Cupriavidus necator: one gene and its partner. The protein of the gene in region 1 interacts with the protein of each later gene in a pairwise test. Links are inferred from orthologs where the notes say so. Each region holds a gene or a part of one and is shown on either strand. Other genes may lie near its edges. The genes, in order: holA and dnaE.

Region 1 (3,105 bases):
ACAACACCGTGGTGTCCGCCACGATGAAGATGCTGAACGCGCTGGACGACGCCAAGACGGCTTCGCCGGCCGCGCGCCGCGAGTGCTTCGGCATCCTGCTGCGCGTGCTGTACCCGGTGGTGCCGCACGTCACCCACGGCCTGTGGGACCAGCTGGGCTACGCCGCCGAAGCCGGCGACCTGCTCGACGCGCCGTGGCCGCAGGTCGATGAAGCCGCGCTGGTGCGCAGCGAGATCGAACTGGTGCTGCAGATCAACGGCAAGGTGCGCGGCAGCATCACCGTGCCCGCCGAAGCCGACCGCGCCGCGATCGAGGCAACCGCCGCCGCCAGCGAGACCGTGGCCAAGTTTGCCGAGGGCAAGGCGCCGAAGAAGATCGTGGTGGTACCCGGCCGCCTGGTCAACGTGGTGTTGTAAGCTGGCCCCGGAACCTGACAAGGAATCGCCAAGAATGAAGCGACTGAACATGGGGCGCCGCAAGGTGCTCGCGGCAATGCTGGCAGTGCCGGCAACGGGCCTGCTGGCCGGTTGCGGCTTCCACATGCGCGGCAACGCGGATTTCGCCTTCAAGCGGCTCTATATCGGGATTCCGGCCAATTCGCTGATGGGCGCGGACCTGCGCCGCGCCATCCGCGGCGGTTCCGACACCCAGGTGGTAGCCGACCAGAAAGAGGCCGACGCCCTGCTGGACGTGCTGCAGGACACCCGCACCAAGTCGATCCTGTCGATCACGACCGAGGGCGTGGTGCGTGAATACCGCCTGACGCAGCGTTTCACCTTCCGCCTGCGCGACCCCGCCGGCAATGAACTGATCGCGCCGTCGCAGCTGGTGCTGACCCGCGACCTGACCTACAACGAAGCCAACACGCTGGCCAAGGACTACGAAGAGCAGCAGCTGTACCGCGACATGCAGCGCGATATCGTGCAGCAGCTGATGCGCCGGCTGGCCGCCGTCAAGGCCATCTGATCACGGCATGCAGCTCAAGCTCGACGGGCTCGACGCGCACCTGAGGCAGGCCAAGGCCAAGGGCCTGGCACCGCTGTACGTGGTACATGGCGACGAACACCTGCTGGTGCTGGAAGCCGTCGACCGCCTGCGCGCCGCGGCGCGCGAAGCCGGCTTCTCCGAGCGCGACGTGCTGGTGGCCGAGCGCGGCTTCCACTGGGGCCAGCTAGTCGAGGCGCAGCAGTCGATGTCGCTCTTTGGCGACCGCAAGATCGTTGAACTCCGCATCCCGTCGGGCAAGCCCGGCAAGGACGGCGGCGAGGCGCTGCGCGCCGTGGCCGCCCAGCCGTCGCCCGACGTGGTGCTGCTGGTGACGCTGCCGCGGCTGGATTTTGCCGCGTCCAAGTCGGCCTGGTTCCAGGCGCTGGAAGGCGCCGGCGTGTCGATCAAGGTCGACTCCGTGGACCGCACCCGGCTGCCGGCCTGGGTCGGCGAGCGGCTGTCGCTGCAGCAGCAACGCGTCGAAGGCGGCGAGCCGGGCCGACGTGCGCTGCAGTTCATCGCCGACAAGGTCGAGGGCAACCTGCTGGCGGCGCACCAGGAAATCCAGAAGCTGGGGCTGCTGTACCCGCCCGGCGAGCTCACCTTCGACCAGGTGCACGATGCGGTGCTGAATGTGGCCCGCTATGACGTGTTCAAGCTGTCTGAATCGATGCTCTCTGGCGACGTGCCGCGGCTGGTGCGCATGCTCGAAGGGCTGCGCGGCGAGGGCGAGGCCACGGTGCTGGTGCTGTGGGCGCTGACCGAGGAAATTCGCGTATTATCCAAGGTCCGGCAAGGGCTGGCGGCTGGCAAGCCGGCGGGTGTGCTGATGCGCGAACTGCGCGTCTGGGGCCCGCGCGAGCGGCTGGTGCCGCAGGCCGCGCAGCGCCTGGCGCAGCCAAGGCTGGAAGCGGCGCTGGCACTGGCGGCGCGGCTGGACCGCCAGGTCAAGGGCCTGTCGGACCTGCCGCCACCGGGCGGCAGCCCGCTGCCGGCGGAACCATGGGACGGGCTGCAGCAGCTTGCCCTGATGATCGCGCGCTGAACGCGCAACTCCACAGGTTTGCTTCCCCCGCCGCGTGCGGCGGGGGGACGGAAAACACACTGACGGCCACCACCCCAGGGCCACTGACATGAACGAGCTCGACCTCAATCAATACATGGACCGCGTCGGCCGCCAGGCCCGCGCCGCGTCGCGCGCCATGGCGCGTGCCTCCACGGCCGACAAGAACCGCGCGCTGCTGACCATCGCCGCGGCCATCCGCCGCGATGCCGACAAGCTCAAGGCGGTCAACGCGCGTGACGTTGAACGCGCCCGCGCCAACGGCCAGGACGCCGCCTTCATCGACCGCCTGACGCTGTCGGACAAGGCCATCGCCACCATGGCCGCGGGCCTGGGGCAGATCGCCGCGCTGGCCGACCCGATCGGCGAGATCTCGAACATGAAGTTCCGCCCGACCGGCATCCAGGTCGGCCAGATGCGCGTGCCGCTGGGCGTGATCGGCATCATCTACGAGTCGCGCCCGAACGTGACCATCGACGCCGCGGCGCTGTGCCTGAAGTCGGGCAACGCCACCATCCTGCGCGGCGGCTCCGAAGCAATCGAATCCAACACCGCGCTGGCGGCGCTGGTGGCCGAGGGCCTGTCCGCGGCCGGCCTGCCGTCCGAGGCGGTGCAGGTGATCGAGACCACTGACCGCGCTGCCGTGGGCCGGCTGATCACCATGACCGAATACGTCGACGTGATCGTGCCGCGCGGCGGCAAGAGCCTGATCGCGCGGCTGATGGAAGAAGCGCGCGTGCCGATGATCAAGCACCTGGACGGCATCTGCCACGTCTATATCGACGCCGATGCCGACCTGGACAAGGCCGTGCGCGTCTGCGACAACGCCAAGACGCAGCGCTATGCGCCGTGCAACACCATGGAGACGCTGCTGGTGTCGCAGGACATCGCCGCCGCCGCGCTGCCGCCGCTGTGCCGCATCTACCAGGAGAAGGGCGTCGAGCTGCGCGTGTGTCCGGCCACCCGCGCCACGCTGGAAGCCGCCGGCTTTACCGGCCTGGTCGATGCCGCCGAGGAAGACTGGCGCCTGGAATACCTGGCGCCGATCCTCGCCA
Region 2 (4,381 bases), 1.6 Mb from region 1 along the record:
TGGGCTACAGCAGCCGCATCGACGCGCTCTACCGCGCCGCGGACTTCACCATCCTGGCGTCGGGCTATGAACCGTTCGGACTGGTCGGCGTGGAATCGGTGCTGTGCGGCACACCGCTGGTCTTTGCCGACAATATTGCCTGCCTGGAGGTGATCCGGCCGCAGGCGGTGCATGCCTTCGCACGCGATCGCGCCGAGACGCTCGACCGCGCGATTCACGCCGCGGTCGACGCGGCACGCAGCGGCCAGGGCCGGCTGGCGAATCCGATGGCGATGCTCAACTACGATCCGGGCATCGAGGCCCACGTCGACGCGCTGCTAGCACTGGCGGCCAGCGCGCGCGCCGCCCGGCAGGCGGCCTGAGACCGCCGCTGCCGTCGGCTTATTCGTAGAGGGTGCTGACGCTGTCCGGCGACAGTGCCAGCCGCAACGCGGTCAGCGCCTCGTCGGAGGGCACCACCTTCCAGTCCGCTCCGAGCATGGCCTCGCACGAAGCCGCCCCCGACTGGTAGTGGATGCGCACCGGCAAACCCTGTCCACCGCTGGCGCGGGCCAGGTGCGGCATCAGCAGTTCGCGCAGCATCCCGGTCGAGGAATTGCCATTCATCGACAACCGCACGGCGCTGGCAAACTTGACGCGTGCGGCCACCAGGTCCATCACCGATTCCGCCGTAAACCTCACCCCACCGGTAAACGTATCGTGCCGCGCGTTCCCCGTGGCGATCAGCAGCTCGTCCTCGCGGAACATGTGCCGGTTGGCGTCGAACAGCTCGTTGAACACCGTCATCTCGACCAGCCCGGTGCCGTCGTCGAGCGTGACGATCACCATCTTGCCGCGCTGCGTCATCTGCGTGCGGACGCCGCTGATCACGCCGGCGATGGTCTTGCCGCGCACGTCGCGGCCGAAACCGCCGCCGTTGCCCTGCACTTCCTTTTCCAGCGCGGCCAGCGTGCCCTTGTTGAAGCGGCGCACCTCGTCGCGGTAGGCATCGAACAGGTGGCCTGAGAAGTAGTAGCCGAGCGCCTGCTTCTCTTCCTGCAGCGTGCGCTTGGGACTCCAGCGCGGCTCGTCGAGCAGCTCGGGGCGGTGCGCATCGCCGGCATCGCCCATCAGGTCGAACAGCGACACCTGGTTGGCGGACTCGGCCTTCTGCTCGGCGGCCTCCATCGCGATCGGCACCGAGGCCAGCAGCTGGGCGCGGTTGTCGTTCAGGCTGTCGAAGGCGCCGGCGCGGATCAGCGCCTCGATGGTGCGGCGATTGACCTGGCGGCGGTCGACGCGTTCGCAGAAGTCGAACAGATCGGTGAACGGGCGCTCCTCGCGTGCGCGCAGGATATCTTCGATCGCGCCCTGGCCGCTGCCCTTGATGCCACCAAGGCCGTAGCGGATGGTCTTGGGGTCGGTCGGCGCGAAGCGGTATTCGCTGGCGTTGACGTCCGGCGGCAGCACCGCGAGCTTGTTGAGCTTGCAGTCCTCGTAGAGGATCTTGACCTTGTCGGTGTCGTCCATGGCGAGCGACATGTTGGCTGCCATGAATTCGGCCGGATGGTGGGCCTTGAGCCAGGCGGTGTAGTACGCCAGCAGCGCATACGCGGCCGCGTGCGACTTGTTGAAGCCGTAGCCCGCGAACTTCTCCATCAGGTCGAAGATATCGTCGGCCTGCTGCGCGGAGAGGCCGTTCTTGTCGGCGCCTTCGCGGAACATGACGCGATGCTGGGCCATCTCCTCGGGCTTCTTCTTGCCCATGGCGCGGCGCAGCAGGTCGGCGCCGCCGAGCGAGTAGCCGCCGATGATCTGCGCCATCTGCATCACCTGCTCCTGGTAGACCATGATGCCGTAGGTCTCTTTCAGGACGGGTTCGACGCGCGGATCCGGGTACTCCACCTTCTCGCGGCCGTGCTTGCGCGCGCAGAAGCTGGGGATCAGGTCCATCGGGCCCGGGCGGTACAGTGCCACCAGCGCGATGATGTCCTCGAAGCGGTCAGGCTTGGCGTCCTTCAGCATGCCCTGCATGCCGCGGCTTTCCAGCTGGAACACGGCGACCGTGTTGGCGGTCTTGAGGATATCGAAGGCGGGACCGTCGTCGAGCGGGATATGGCTGCAGTTCCAGTCAGCCTTGCTGGGGTCGAGACGGCGGATATAGCGCTCGGCCCAGTCCAGGATGGTCAGCGTGGTCAGGCCCAAAAAGTCGAACTTGACCAGGCCGGCGGCCTCGACGTCGTCCTTGTCGTACTGGCTGACCACGCCGCTCATGCCGTCGTTCTGCGCGCCCTGCGTGTACAGCGGGCAGAAGTCGGTCAGCCGGCCGGGCGCGATCAGCACGCCGCCGGCATGCATGCCGACGTTGCGGGTCATGCCTTCGACGCGCTGTGCCAGCTCCAGCAGCTGGCGCACTTCTTCCTCGTTGCTCTCGCGCTCGGTCAGCAGCGGCTCTTCCTTCTTGGCTTCCTCGATGGTGACCAGCTTGCCCGGCTTGAACGGGATCAGCTTGGCGATGCCGTCGACAAAGCCGTAGCCGAGATCGAGCACCCGGCCCACGTCGCGCACCGCGGCCTTTGCCGCCATGGTGCCGAAGGTGGCGATCTGCGATACCGCGTCCTTGCCGTACTTCTCTTTCACGTACGTGATCACGCGATCGCGGCCGTGCTGGCAGAAGTCGATGTCGAAGTCGGGCATCGAGACCCGTTCCGGGTTCAGGAAACGCTCGAACAGCAGCGCGTACTTGAGCGGATCCAGGTCGGTAATGCCGAGCGCATACGCGACCAGCGAACCGGCGCCCGAACCGCGGCCCGGTCCCACCGGCACGCCGTTGTTCTTGGCCCAGTTGATAAAGTCCGCCACGATCAGGAAGTAGCCGGGGAAGCCCATCTTGATGATGGTGCCGGTCTCGAATTCCAGCCGTGCGTAGTATTCCGGGCGCTTGGATTCGCGCACCGCCTCGTCGGGGAACAGCACCGCCAGGCGCTTCTCCAGCCCGTCCTTGGCCATGTAGACCAGGTAGTCGTCCAGCGACATGCCGTCGGGCGTCGGGAACAGCGGCAGGCGCGGCTTGCCCAGTTCCAGCGTCAGGTTGCAGCGGCGCGCGATCTCGACCGCGTTCTCCAGTGCCGAGGGGATGTCGGCGAATAGCGCGCACATCTCGTCCTGGGTCTTGAAGTACTGGTCGGTGGTAAAGCGCCGCGTGCGGCGCGGATTGGCCAGCAGCTCGCCCTCGGCGATGCACACGCGCGCCTCGTGCGCGGTGTAGTCGTCCGGCGTCATGAACTGCACCGGATGCGTGGCCACCACCGGCAGTTGCAGTTCCGCCGCCAGTTGCACGGCCTGCTGCACGTAGGCATCGGTGCCGGCATTGCCGGCGCGCTGCAGTTCGATGTAGAAGCGCTGCGCGAATACCGTGGACCAATGCTGTGCCGCGCGGCGCGCACCGTCGGCATTGCCGTTGGCCAGCGCCATGCCGATATCGCCACCCATTGCGCCCGACAGGGCGATCAGGCCGGTCGCGAGCGGCAGGTCGTCTTCGCCGGGTTCCAGGAACCAGGCCGGATCGATCTCGGCGCGGCCGCGGTGCTGGTTGCCCAGCCACGCGCGCGACAACAGCATGCACAGGTTCAGGTAGCCGCGGCGGTCCTGCACCAGCAGCAGCAGGCGCGACGGCTTGTCGCGGTCTTCGGCGTTGGTGAGCCAGACGTCGGCACCGACCACCGGCTTCACGCCCTTGCCGCGCGCCTCCTTGTAGTAACGGATCAGCCCGAAGGCGTTGGCGAGATCCGTCAGGGCGAGCGCGCCCATGCCGTCGGCGGCAGCGGCCTTGACGGCGTCTTCCAGGCGGACGATGCCGTCCACGATGGAGTATTCGGAATGCAGGCGGAGGTGTACGAAGCGGGGTGCGGACATGGGCGACATTGTACCGGCTCGGGCCGCTGGCATGCCTCCGATATTGCGTGCGGGCGGCCTGGCGCGAGGGCCCGGCATAGCTGATCGGAGTGCTTGGGAATGCGCGGCGGCGGCGCCCGCACGCGTTATAATTTCACCTTTCCAATCAGGCAGTTATCGCAAGCCGTCGGCGCCCTTCGGGACGCGGCCGCGCAGGCGCAGTCTCCCATGCAGATCGTCAATATTTCCGCTTACAAATTCGTCTCGCTGGACGACATCGAGACCCTGCGCCCGGCCATGCGCGAGCGCTGCGAAGCGGCCGGCCTGAAGGGCACGATCCTGCTCGCGCCCGAAGGCATCAATATGTTCCTGGCCGGGCCGCGCGCAGCCATCGACGGTTTCATGGACTGGCTGCACGCCGATGCGCGCTTTGCCGATATCGCGCCCAAGGAAAGCCTGTCGGAAAACCAGCCCTTCAAGCGCATGCTGGTGCGCGCCAAGAAGGAAA

Evidence for each region.
Region 2: the proteins of holA (region 1) and dnaE interact in binary tests that used the Escherichia coli proteins (3 or more experiments, as listed by UniProt). The link is inferred for Cupriavidus necator from one-to-one orthologs.

Annotation. Positions count from the first base shown.
Region 1 is NZ_CP066018.1:2,168,383-2,171,487, forward strand. Bases 208-3,002 are described here. They hold holA (DNA polymerase III subunit delta), read left to right. Parts: upstream 208-973; coding sequence 974-2,032; downstream 2,033-3,002. Other genes in these bases: leuS (leucine--tRNA ligase), read left to right, coding at 208-416; I6H87_RS10140 (LPS-assembly lipoprotein LptE), read left to right, coding at 451-966; I6H87_RS10150 (glutamate-5-semialdehyde dehydrogenase), read left to right, coding at 2,121-3,002. In the rest of the region: more of leuS, read left to right, coding at 1-207; more of I6H87_RS10150, read left to right, coding at 3,003-3,105. UniProt on the Escherichia coli protein: Part of the beta sliding clamp loading complex, which hydrolyzes ATP to load the beta clamp onto primed DNA to form the DNA replication pre-initiation complex.
Region 2 is NZ_CP066018.1:521,717-526,097, forward strand. The notes cover bases 182-4,252. They hold dnaE (DNA polymerase III subunit alpha), read right to left. Parts: upstream 3,895-4,252; coding sequence 382-3,894; downstream 182-381. Other genes in these bases: I6H87_RS02510 (glycosyltransferase family 4 protein), read left to right, coding at 182-362; I6H87_RS02520 (sulfurtransferase), read left to right, coding at 4,102-4,252. In the rest of the region: more of I6H87_RS02510, read left to right, coding at 1-181; more of I6H87_RS02520, read left to right, coding at 4,253-4,381. UniProt on the Escherichia coli protein: DNA polymerase III is a complex, multichain enzyme responsible for most of the replicative synthesis in bacteria. This DNA polymerase also exhibits 3' to 5' exonuclease activity. The alpha chain is the DNA polymerase catalytic subunit.